2 regions of the Bacillus sp. FSL R5-0422 genome follow, and region 1 is predicted to be linked to the other one. Evidence: predicted binding sites of a transcription regulator. Region 1 holds the regulator's gene; the other holds the start of a gene.
What was found. The regulator Rex, encoded in region 1, represses fermentation and respiration genes when NADH is low (regulators of the CRP and FNR family bind a similar motif). The targets are predictions, from matches to a motif close to TTGTGAAATATTTCACAA.
Positions count from the first base shown of each region.

Region 2: a site for Rex is predicted at 2,144-2,161, ahead of MKX52_RS01725 (L-lactate dehydrogenase). Genes of this name have one in related genera too.

Region 1 is NZ_CP152014.1:585,841-592,019, forward strand. It holds gene tsaD (tRNA (adenosine(37)-N6)-threonylcarbamoyltransferase complex transferase subunit TsaD) at 1-462, shown strand, start outside; gene MKX52_RS02915 (ABC-F family ATP-binding cassette domain-containing protein) at 734-2,656, opposite strand; gene moaC (cyclic pyranopterin monophosphate synthase MoaC) at 2,796-3,287, shown strand; gene MKX52_RS02925 (redox-sensing transcriptional repressor Rex) at 3,303-3,956, shown strand; gene MKX52_RS02930 (twin-arginine translocase TatA/TatE family subunit) at 3,984-4,163, shown strand; gene tatC (twin-arginine translocase subunit TatC) at 4,170-4,934, shown strand; gene MKX52_RS02940 (NUDIX domain-containing protein) at 4,973-5,599, opposite strand; gene MKX52_RS02945 (YdiK family protein) at 5,656-5,850, opposite strand; gene MKX52_RS02950 (CPBP family intramembrane glutamic endopeptidase) at 5,847-6,179, opposite strand, start outside.
Region 2 is NZ_CP152014.1:318,987-325,165, forward strand. It holds gene MKX52_RS01715 (M20 peptidase aminoacylase family protein) at 1-400, opposite strand, end outside; gene MKX52_RS01720 (YfcC family protein) at 554-1,984, shown strand; gene MKX52_RS01725 (L-lactate dehydrogenase) at 2,201-3,148, shown strand; gene MKX52_RS01730 (L-lactate permease) at 3,188-4,810, shown strand; gene MKX52_RS01735 (LacI family DNA-binding transcriptional regulator) at 4,855-5,844, opposite strand; gene MKX52_RS01740 (DegT/DnrJ/EryC1/StrS family aminotransferase) at 5,954-6,179, shown strand, end outside.

The DNA of each region.
Region 1 (6,179 bases):
CGGTTAGCACATGAAGGAGAGCCAACGATTAAGCTTCCACGAGCATGGCTTGAAGAAGGCTCTTATCACTTTAGCTTTAGTGGATTAAAATCAGCTGTTATTAACACACTACACAATGCCTCTCAAAAAGGTGAAATAATTGCTCCAGAGAATTTGGCAGCAAGTTTTCAAGCAAGTGTCATTGAAGTACTTGTTGGAAAAACATTAAAAGCGGCAGAGGCCTATGGCGTCAAGCAGGTTGTCCTAGCTGGTGGCGTCGCTGCCAATAAAGGTCTGAGAGAAGCCTTAACGACAGCATTCACAAAGCTTCCTGACGTAAAGGTCATTGTTCCTCCGTTATCTCTTTGCACAGACAATGCAGCCATGATCGCTGCTGCTGGAACCATTGCGTTTGAGAGAGGAATAAGAGGCGATATGGCGATGAATGGCCAGCCGGGCTTACCACTTGTCTCATATGAATGAAAACGCCTGTGGATACACAGGTTTTTTTCATTTTTAATGAAAGCGATTTATTCACAAGCAATCCGGGTATATCCACAATTGTTAGAAAATTTCGTTATAAAATGATGGGGATGTGCATAAATATGATCTTTTATGTGGATATGTGATTAAATATCTGTGGACAAAGTGGATAAGTCTATTTTTCAAAAGAATAATAAAGAACTTATTGTGGATACTAATGTGGATAAGAAATCTCCACTAAAGGAAAAAAGAGCACCCATTAGGGCGCCCATTAAGATTCGGATAGCTCTTCCCACTCTGCGAAAAGGGATTCGAGCTCTTGATGAAATGTATCATTTTCTATTTGAATGTTTTGGACCTTCTCGTGATCTTGAAAAATAGCAGGATCACATAGAAGCTCTTCATTGTCACCAAGCTTCGCTTCAATGATAGCAATCCGTTCTTCAATTTCCTCGATTCTACGCTGCTTTTGTCTTTCTTTCTTTTTTAGTTCTTTTTCTTCTGCATAAGAAAGCTTTGCTGTTTCAACTGGCTTTGCTGCTTGTTTTTTAAGCGCCTCATTTTCTTGAATCGCCTCAAGCTCTAATTGTTCATTTTTCTTTTCAAGATAGTAGTCATAGTCACCGAGATACTCTCTTGTTTCTGTAGGTGACAGCTCGAATACTTTCGTTGCTAGGCGGTTGATAAAATAACGGTCATGCGAGACAAATAAGATGGTTCCCGGATAATCAATGAGCGCATTTTCTAAAATTTCCTTACTATCTAAGTCCAAATGGTTCGTAGGTTCATCAAGTATCAGGAAATTGGCTTTTTGGAGCATCAGCTTTGCCAGGGCAAGGCGCGCTTTTTCTCCACCGCTTAATGCATGAACGGGCTTTAAGACGTCGTCACCGGAAAAGAGGAAGTTCCCTAAACATGTCCGAATGTCTTTTTCATTCATGTGAGGATAGTCATCCCAAAGCTCATTGAGCACTTTTTTGGAGGATGTCAGTTTGGCTTGTTCTTGGTCATAGTAGCCAATGGTGACATGAGATCCAAAGGTGATGTCGCCTTTTGCAGGCTTTAATGTGTTCGTTAACGTTTTTAAAAGGGTTGATTTCCCGATCCCATTAGGACCAATGAGTGCCACGCTATCCTCGCGTTTGATCTGAAATGAAAGAGAGGATAGAAGCGGTGTTTTTTCATCATAACGAATGTCTAGATCATGTACCTTTAGTACGTCATTGCCGCTTTGTCTCGTAATATCAAAATGAAAGTTTGCGGATTTTTCATCACCTAATGGCTTATCTAAACGATCCATCCGTTCCAGCTGCTTGCGTCTGCTCTGGGCGCGCTTTGTGGTTGAGGCTCTTGCTAGATTGCGATCTACGAAATCTTGAAGCTTTGAGATTTCTTCTTGCTGCTTTTCGTAAAGCTTCATATCACGCTCTAGTTGCTCAGCTTTCAGGTCAAGATACTTACTATAGTTGCCTGCAAACTTTTTCATGGCCGTTCTTGAAACTTCATATACATGGTTCACCACTTTGTCTAAGAAGTAGCGATCATGGGACACGATCAGAATAGCGCCTGTATAATTTTGCAAATACTGCTCCAGCCATGATAAGGTATCAATATCTAAATGGTTGGTCGGTTCGTCCAGAATTAAGAGTTGTGGTTTCATTAATAAGAGCTTTCCAAGCGCTAGACGGGTTTTCTGACCACCACTTAAGGATTGAACGGTTGTCTCATCTTCAAAGTGACTAAAGCCGAGCCCATGAAGAATGGAGCGGACGTCTGCTTCGTATTGATAACCGCCTTGATCTTTAAATTCCTGCTGTAGCCTGTCGTAGGTTTTCATGAGGGAATCCAGCTCGGCACCTGTGGAAGAAGCCATTTTCTCCTCGATGGTTCTCATCTCTTGTTCCATTTTTTTTAAATGATCAAAAACCGATAATAATTCGTCTTTTAACGTACGTGTAGACGTCACATCGGTATGCTGTGCTAAATAGCCGATCGATAGGTCTTTCGGTTTGATGATCTCACCTTGTTCGTAAGACAATTGACCGGCAATGATTTTCAAAAGAGTGGATTTGCCTGCGCCGTTACGACCTACAATGGCAATTCGATCCCTTGCTTTCACTTCCAATTTTATATTCGTTAAAACGGTATCAGCACCAAACGATTTGGACAGCTGATTCAATTGTAGAATCATCATGTAACTTCACCTCTGCTATAATATGTTAAGTGTAGCTTATCAGCAGTAAACCAGCAAATATTACATACAATCGCCATATTCAAATGAAAGACAGATAGGAAAAAATAGTGTATCATTTGAGTGAGGGAGCGTTGAAAAGATGAGTCAATTTAGCCACTTTAACGAACAAGGAAGAGCAAAGATGGTCGACATTAGTGACAAATCATCTACTATGAGAACCGCTGTTGCTGCTTCAAGTGTTCGTATGATAAAAGAAGTGTTTCATAAAATAGAGCAACGTGAAATTGGAAAAGGGGATGTGCTGTCTGTTGCACAGGTTGCTGGCATTATGGCAGCAAAGCAAACATCTACCATTATTCCAATGTGTCATCCGCTTGCATTAAAAGGAGTGGATATCTCCTTTGATTGGGAGGAAGACGGAAATGCGCACATTCTGAACATACAAGTACAGGTGAAAACAAAAGGAAGTACGGGTGTGGAGATGGAAGCGCTCACCTCTGCTTCAGTATGTGCACTGACCGTTTACGACATGTGCAAAGCGATTGATAAAGGCATGATCATCGGTCCTACCTATTTAATTGAAAAGACAGGCGGGAAAAACGGTGATTTTCACAGAGCATCTGATATTTAAGTTGGAGGACCTTATATGAATATAGATCAGTCAAAAATTCCACAAGCGACAGCCAAACGTTTGCCGCTATATTACCGTTTTTTAAAAAATCTGCATGCATCAGGAAAACAAAGGGTCTCATCGGCAGAGCTTAGTGATGCAGTCAAAGTGGATTCTGCTACCATTCGCCGAGATTTTTCGTACTTTGGTGCACTTGGGAAGAAGGGGTATGGCTATAATGTCGATTACCTTTTGACTTTCTTCAGAAAGACACTTGACCAAGATGAAATGACCAATGTCATGCTCATCGGTGTCGGGAATTTAGGGACTGCTTTTTTACACTATAATTTCATCAAAAATAATAATACAAAAATTTCAATGGCTTTTGACGTCAATGAGAGTAAAATAGGTAGTGAGATAGGCGGCGTGCCTGTCTATGATTTGGATAAGCTTGAAGAGCATGTTCAAGAGGTAGGAGATATACCTGTTGCCATTTTGACAGTACCTGCCGTAGCAGCTCAACCCATTACAGATCGTTTGATTGCCCTTGGCATCAAAGGGATCCTTAATTTTACGCCGGCCCGATTGAATGTGCCGGAACACATTCGAATTCATCATATAGATTTGGCGGTTGAACTTCAGTCTCTTGTGTATTTCTTAAAGCATTACTCTATTACACAGGAGGATTGACGAAAAGGGGTAAAGGGGGTGGAGCAAATGGGTCCGATTGGTCCTGGAAGTTTGGTTCTGATTGCGATTGTTGCGCTCATTATTTTTGGGCCGAAAAAGCTTCCTCAATTAGGAAGAGCAGCAGGAGATACATTACGTGAATTCAAAAATGCCACAAAGGGTTTAGCTGATGATCAGGAAGAAAATAAGAAAAAAGAAGATCAGTAGAATAGGATGAGCTTCATGAATGTCAAAGATATGCCGCTTATGGAGCATATTGTGGAACTGCGAAAACGTTTAGTGGTCATTGCGATGTTCTTTGTTGCCTTTATGGTGGCAGGTTTTTTTCTCGCTAAGCCGGTAATTGTATATTTACAAAATACGGATGAAGCGGCAACACTGACGCTGAACGCGTTTAAGCTCACAGATCCTCTGTACGTGTTTATGCAGTTCGCATTTGTCATTGCTTTGGTTTTGACGTGTCCCGTGATTTTGTATCAGCTATGGGCGTTTGTGAGCCCTGGCTTATATGATAAAGAAAGAAAGGTGACACTTGCTTATATTCCGATTGCACTGCTTTTATTTTTAAGCGGTGTGGCTTTCTCTTATTTTATTTTGTTTCCGTTTGTCGTTGATTTTATGATACGGATGTCGAATGATTTAAATGTAGAGCAAGTCATTGGGATTCATGAGTATTTTACATTTCTGATGCAGTTAACACTTCCATTTGGCTTTTTGTTTCAGATGCCCGTTGTGTTGATGTTTCTCACAAGACTTGGCATCATCACACCGATGTTTTTATCAAAAATACGGAAGTATGCCTATTTTGTCCTCCTTGTCATTGCCGCACTGATTACACCGCCAGAGATCGTTTCCCACCTCATGGTTACTTTGCCGATGCTCGTATTGTACGAAGTGAGTATTGTCATTTCGAGAGTGACCTATCGTAAAATGCAGCAAACAGAGACAGAGGAGAAAGAAAATGATGATGTCTCATAAAAAACATCGTGATCCAAATAAGGGTCACGATGTTTTTTCTATTTTGACAGGAATTGATTGATTGCTTGGAATAGATGCTCATAATAGGCGGGTTCATGCGGGACAAAATCTTTTACACTGACTACTTTGCTTTCCTTACGTCGTTCTCCGGCTTTATCAATTTCAAAACCCTCCAGCTTCATGTTGTCAATTTTTCTAGTGAATAGCTGCTGTGCATCCATTAGCTTTGCTCTGTAAAGTCCAGCGACTTCTTCTTTTTGTAATTGAATGTTCATCTGCTCTTCTGGATGGACGTAAAGATAGACATGGCAAAATTCACGATCAGTAAAATTGTGTAGATGGATTTCATCCTGTATAACACCTGCAAAGGTCAAATCCTCAAAAGGTATAGTAAGACCGATCTCTTCTTCTACCTCTCTCATACCGTCAGAAGGCTGTTCATTTGCAAGAAGATGACCTGCTACGGTGATATCAAACAGAAAAGGAAAATCCTTTTTTACGGGACTTCTTAGCTGAAAATAGAGATACATAATGTCATGTTCCTTTTTAAGAAGCCAGAAGTGAAAGGTTTCATGCCAAAGGCCTTGGGCGTGGATATCTGATCGGGCAGCGACTCCAATCGTTTCATGCTGCTCATTTAGGATGTTCAGTTTTTCTTGTTCCATGAAAACGTGTCCCCCATAAAAAAACCATTTCCCACGTACGGAAAATGGTTTTTGATTTATTTTTGCTGCTGTTTTTTGAGTTTGACAGAGAAGGCAAACATTTTAAGCGCGATATTGATATTATAGGCCGCAAACACCATCAGCAAAATGCTGTAAAATGACCACATGTCACCTGGATTTTGAATAGCCATATAGGTGAAAGCCACACCTACGGCAAAATAAATGATGCCCCATACAACAGGGTTTCTCATGAGAAAAAGCCTCCAATAATCATTTGCATTGTTTGAGATTGTTCTTCAATCATTTTTCTTACTGGCTCAATCTGCACAAGAATAACGAGCGAGTTCATCAGCATATGAGCACCGATTGGAACAATGATTCGTTTTGTTTTCGCATATAAAAAGGCAAAGGTAAAGCCCATGGCGGTATAGAGCAAGATGTGGGGAAAATCATTGTGTACAGCAGCGAAAACCACTGAACTGACAAGTGCTCCAATGAAAAAATTCGTTTTTTCATAAACCACACCAAAGATGATTTTTCGAAAAATGATTTCCTCTAATATCGGTCCAATCAGGGCGAT
Region 2 (6,179 bases), 270 kb from region 1:
TCATTTTCAACGCACCGCCGCCTTTTTCCTCAGCAGGCTGAAAAATGAACCGGATGGTGCCGTTTGGGAGCTCTTTTTCTTTTAATGCCATGAAGGTGCCGAGAGCCATTGTCATATGTGCATCGTGACCACATGAATGATTGGCTTGAAACTCACCATCTACTTCCTGCCAAAGTGCATCAATATCGGCTCTCACCGCGACCACTGGTGAACCTTCTCCAATTTCACCGATCACTCCTGTACAGTCGTCAAATGTTCGAGTTTGACAGCCTATTTTCTTCAATAAGTCCTCAAGATAAGCCGTCGTATTCGTTTCTTCCCAGCTGATTTCAGGGTGAGCGTGCAGGTGTTCAAAGATGTCTTTCACCGTTTGCTGCATGTCGTTTGTCAAAGTTGTCATGAATAGCCTCCTTGCTGACAGAAAATCTGTCAAAATATTCTTTTAGTGAAATAATATTGATCTTAAATATCATCAGTGTTTATAATATAACACATCATTTGATTATTCTGAAAATTAAGTGAAATTCCGATCGGGACAAAGGGGTTTTGACACATGAAAACAGCAGCAGTATCACCACCAGAGAAACAAAAAAGAAAACTTCAAATGCCGGATGCGTATGTTCTCTTATTTATCATTGCGCTCATTTGTACCATTGCCACGTATTTTGTGCCAGCAGGTGAATTTGACCGAAAAACATCAGGGGAGATTACAACAGCTGTTCCTGGCAGCTATCACCGCATTGATCAATCACCCGTAAGTCCAGTGGGCTTTTTTACAGCTATTCAGGAGGGGATGGTAGGGTCTTCTTCTATTATTTTTCTCATTTTATTTACTGGCGGAACCATTGCCATTTTGGAGAAAACAGGTGCCATTAACGGAATGATCCACCATGTCATCAGCAGATTTCAAACAAAGCAATTATTGTTTATTTGTATTGTTGGAGGATTATTTTCAGTGCTTGGAACGACCGGGATTGTCGTGAACTCTGTTATCGGATTTATTCCAATCGGGATCATTGTGGCAAGATCCTTGAAATGGGATGCTGTAGCAGGAGCGGCGGTCATTTACATCGGCTGTTATGCCGGGTTTAACGCAACCATTTTGTCTCCATCCCCACTCGGGTTATCTCAGACGATTGCAGAGCTACCGATTTTTTCTGGCATTGGCCTGCGTGTCATTATATATCTTTGCTTTCTTATATCTAGTATTGTGTACATCTATTTATATACAAGACGCCTCAAGAATAAAGAGAAGGGAAGCCTTCTGGGTGATCAATGGTTTCCTGCGAAGGGGCTTGGCGGATCTGATGCAGAATCTGTGGACAAGCCTGCATTTACGGGCAGACATAAATTGATTTTAGCAGTGTGTGGATTGTCTCTTGGGGGCTTCTTATATGGCGCGCTTCAGCTTGGCTGGACTGATAAGGAAATGGCAGGAGTCTTCATTTTCATGGCGATTGCGGCTGGATTGCTTGGTGGATTAGCAGCCAATGATATTGCGAAAACGTTTATCGTCGGCTGTCAAAGCCTTGTTTACGGCGCACTCATTGTTGGAATGGCACGCTGCATTTCTGTCATTTTGGAAAACGGTAAGCTGCTTGATACCGTGGTCAATGGCTTGGCGAGTATGCTGACAGGATTTAGTCCAATTGCTGGTGCGATTGGGATGTACATTGCGAGTGCACTTCTTCACTTTTTGATTTCATCAGGATCAGGAGAAGCGGTTGTCTTTATTCCAATTCTTGCGCCGCTAGCTGATTTAATGGGCATCACAAGACAGGTCGCTGTAGAAGCGGTCATGCTTGGCGAAGGGGTGGTTAACTGTATCAATCCGACGTCAGGTGTGTTGATGGCTGTGCTTGCTGCAAGTGGTATTCCTTATGTGAAGTGGCTGCGTTTTATGGTGCCGCTTGCACTCATTTGGTTTGTCATTGGCCTTGTCTTTATTTGTATCGGCGTGATGATCAACTGGGGACCTTATTAATATATATAAAGCTGCTGACTATGGTTTGGCAGCTTTTTTCTTGTGGAAATATGCATGGGGACAGCGCTTTGAAAGTATAATAAGTGTGTTCACAAATTCGCTACATATTTTTTTTGAGCAACCCCCTTGCAAAAGTTTGTGAAGTATTGCACAATAAGAATGTGAAATACTTCACATGCAAAAAACAACCTAGTTTTACTCAGGAGGATGAGATAAATGACAAACGAAAAAGTAAACAAAGTAGCACTTATTGGAGCAGGTTTTGTAGGTAGCAGTTATGCCTTTACATTAATAAATCAAGTGATCACAGATGAATTGGTTGTCATCGATTTGAATCAAGATAAAGCAATGGGTGACGTCATGGATTTAAACCACGGGAAAGCATTTGCTCCGCACCCAGTGAATACATGGTATGGAGATTATGAGGATTGTAAGGATGCAGACATTGTGTGTATCTGTGCTGGAGCGAACCAAAAGCCAGGTGAAACGAGACTTGACCTTGTGGAGAAAAACTTAAATATATTTAAAGGCATTGTAGACAATGTGATGAAAAGTGGATTCGATGGTATTTTCTTAGTCGCCACAAACCCTGTTGATATTTTAACATATGCGACTTGGAAATTCAGTGGACTTCCAAAAGAACGAGTGATCGGCAGTGGAACTACACTTGATACCGCAAGATTTAGATACATGCTCAGTGAGTACTTTGACGCAGCGGCACACAATGTGCATGCGTATATCATTGGAGAGCATGGCGATACAGAGCTTGCTGTTTGGAGTCATGCGAATATCGGAAGTGTACCGATTACAGAATTAATGAAGAAAAATGATCAATACAAACAAGAAGATTTAGATGAGATGATGGAAAATGTTCGTCATGCCGCTTATCAAATTATTGAGAAAAAAGGCGCTACTTACTACGGTGTAGCGATGAGTTTGGCCCGCATAACAAGAGCGATTCTGCACAATGAAAACAGTATTTTGACTGTCAGCACTTACTTAGATGGAGAGTACGGAGCAGATGATGTCTACATTGGTGTACCTGCCCTTGTGAATCGAAATGGCGCAACAGAAGTGATAGAGCTTGCACTGAATGATACAGAAAAAGAACAATTCGCACACAGTGTGAATGTGTTAAAAGAGATTTTGGCTCCTCATTTTTAATCAAAAGCAACCTATCTGAGCAGAAAAGGATGAATCACTATGTGGCAGCAAATATATAATCCGTTTGGTAATGAGTTCGTGAGTGCATTGGTAGCCATGCTTCCAATTTTGTTTTTCCTACTTGCATTAACCGTTTTTAAGTTAAAAGGTGTTTTAGCCGCTTGTTTTACCTTAATCGTCAGTTTTGTCACAGCGGTTTTCTTCTTCCATATGCCAATTGAAAAAGCATTATCTGCTGTGCTGCTCGGTATATCTAATGGGCTGTGGCCGATTGGATATATCGTCATCATGGCGGTGTGGCTCTATAAAATAGCTGTAAAATCTGGTAAATTCGATGTTATTCGTTCTAGTATTGCAGGAATCTCTCAAGATCAACGTCTTCAGCTCTTATTAATTGGTTTTAGTTTTAACGCATTTTTAGAGGGAGCCGCTGGGTTTGGTGTACCGATTGCGATTAGTGCCGCTCTCTTAACAGAGCTTGGATTTAAACCGCTGAAAGCTGCGATGCTTTGCTTAATTGCCAATGCTGCGTCTGGCGCATTTGGTGCTGTAGGTATCCCAGTCATTACAGGGGCGCAAATGGGCAATATGACGCCGCTTGCATTATCTCAAACCCTTGTGTTTACGATTCCGTTTATTTCATTCTGTATTCCGTTCCTACTTATTCTCATTGTGGACGGATTCAAAGGGATTAAAGAAACGCTCCCTGCCTTGCTTGTTGTGAGTGGAAGCTATGCCATTTTGCAAGCTGTCACAATGGTGACAATGGGTCCTGAGCTTGCCAATATTATTTCAGCTTTAGCAAGTATGGGAATTTTGGCTTTATTCCTTCGAAAATGGCAGCCGAAACACATTTATCGTGAAGAAGGAGCACCAGCCATTGAACAGAAACAAACGTATCGAGGGGTTGAAGTGCTGAAAGCATGGTCTCCGTTCTATATTTTAACTGCTGTGATTACGGTATGGAGTCTGCCAGCATTTAAAGCATTGTTTGCTGTAGGAGGCCCGCTCAACTGGACAACCATTTTAGTGAAAATGCCATTTTTACATCAGCAAATTGTGAAATTACCACCAATTGCGCAAACAGCAACACCTATTGATGCGATCTTTAAAATTGATGTGATCAGTGCAACGGGTACGGCCATTCTGATTGCAGTGATGCTGACAGGTTTGTTTAGCAGACATATTACATTAAAAGAAGGCGCTGCCTGCTTAAAAGCATCAGTGAAAGAGCTTTGGGTACCAGTTCTCACCATTTGTTTTGTCATGGGCTTTGCCAACTTGGCGAACTTCGCTGGTCTAAGTTCAGCCATTGGGCTTGCACTTGCCAAAACAGGCGATTTGTTCCCGCTTGTCAGCCCAGTGCTTGGCTGGATCGGGGTGTTTATTACAGGATCTGTCGTGAGTAACAACGCATTATTCGGCAACCTTCAAGCAGTTACTGCTTCTCAAATCGGCTCACAGGCTGGTTTGTTAATCGGAGCAAATACAACGGGCGGGGTCATGGCGAAATTAATTTCTCCACAATCTATCGCCATTGCTACAGCAGCAGTTGGAGAAACAGGTAAAGAATCTGAACTCTTCCAAAAGACTGTGAAGTACAGCTTTATCCTGCTCGGCATAGTGTGTGTATGGACATTCATTCTTGCTCAATTTGTATAGGTTGATAGACTAAAAAAGACTGAGACAGCTCTCAGTCTTTTTCTTTATGTCGATTCCCTTGTCACGAGCCGGGTAGGTAGCTGGATATGTTCACGCTGTAATGGTTTTTGGTCTTGCAGGAGCTCGATCATTTGCTGCACAGATCGCTGGCCCAGCTCTACGATCGGGATGTCAATTGTGGTGATCGTTGGAGCTGTCACCTCGCAAATGTCTTGATTGTCATAGCCGATCACCGCTAGATCCTTAGGAATGTGATAACCATATGAAATGGCTTGTTTAATGAGCCCAGCAGCGACTTGATCATTACCGGTGAAAATAGCATCAGGTGCATTTTTCATGTCGTGGATGATATCCATTAATCGAAAGCCGTCTTCAATGGTGAAGGCCTCACCGAACAACCAATCGTCATGCAGCGGCAAGCCGTGGGCAGAAAGAGCGTCGAGATAGCCCTGTTTCCTTTGTTTCTGCGCTTCACTGCTTTCTGTATCAAAGCAAAACCCGATCGATTTCCGCCCCGACTGAATCAAGTAGTCAACTGCTTTATAGGCAGCTTCACGCTCATCGTATCCAATAATCGGAATGTCTGCTGTTTGATGATATTCATTCGCCATGACAATAGGGCCGTTCGTTAAAAATGGCTCAATCTTTTCCCACGGATTTTCTAATGCTCCTAAAATGACTCCATCTACTTCTCTTCTTTTTAATAATTGAAGCCCTTCAAGCTCTAAAGATTCCTGATAAAACGTCTGAAGCACGATGGCTTTATAGCCTTGGTCCAATGCTTCTTTTGAAATGCCTTTAATTAATTGTGCAAAAAAAGGATGGTCCACAGCTGGGACAGACACAGCAATGGTTTTTGTCTGATGTGAACGTAGAGTGCGAGCTGCTGAACTCGGTGTATATTCCATTTCCTTCATCACCTGTAATATGAGCTGGCGCTTTTCCTCTGACACATAAGGATGATGATTCAGCACTCTGGAAACGGTGGTCGTTGAAACCCCGCAGCGTTTGGCAATTTCATAAATTGTACACATATTAACAAATCCTTTACACAAAGTTATTGTTCTGAAATCGATAACATCATTTACAATGTGAAACAAGTTAAATATTAACTAATGGAATTGATTAATTGGAGGGAATGGAATGCAAATATTGACGAAGATATCAGGTAAAAGCAAGGATTATCTTCCTTTGCTGGATATGATCAATCAAGGTGTTCAAGTAAAGTCTGATTCAGTTGAGAAGCACCTAGCAAATGAAAAGCTGGTGACGTTCCTTGAGCAAGATATAGGACGCACAGGCTTGGAAAAAATTCTCTTCCATTATAAACAAAATAAGGAAAAAAAGATACCGTTTCTACCAGTCGATA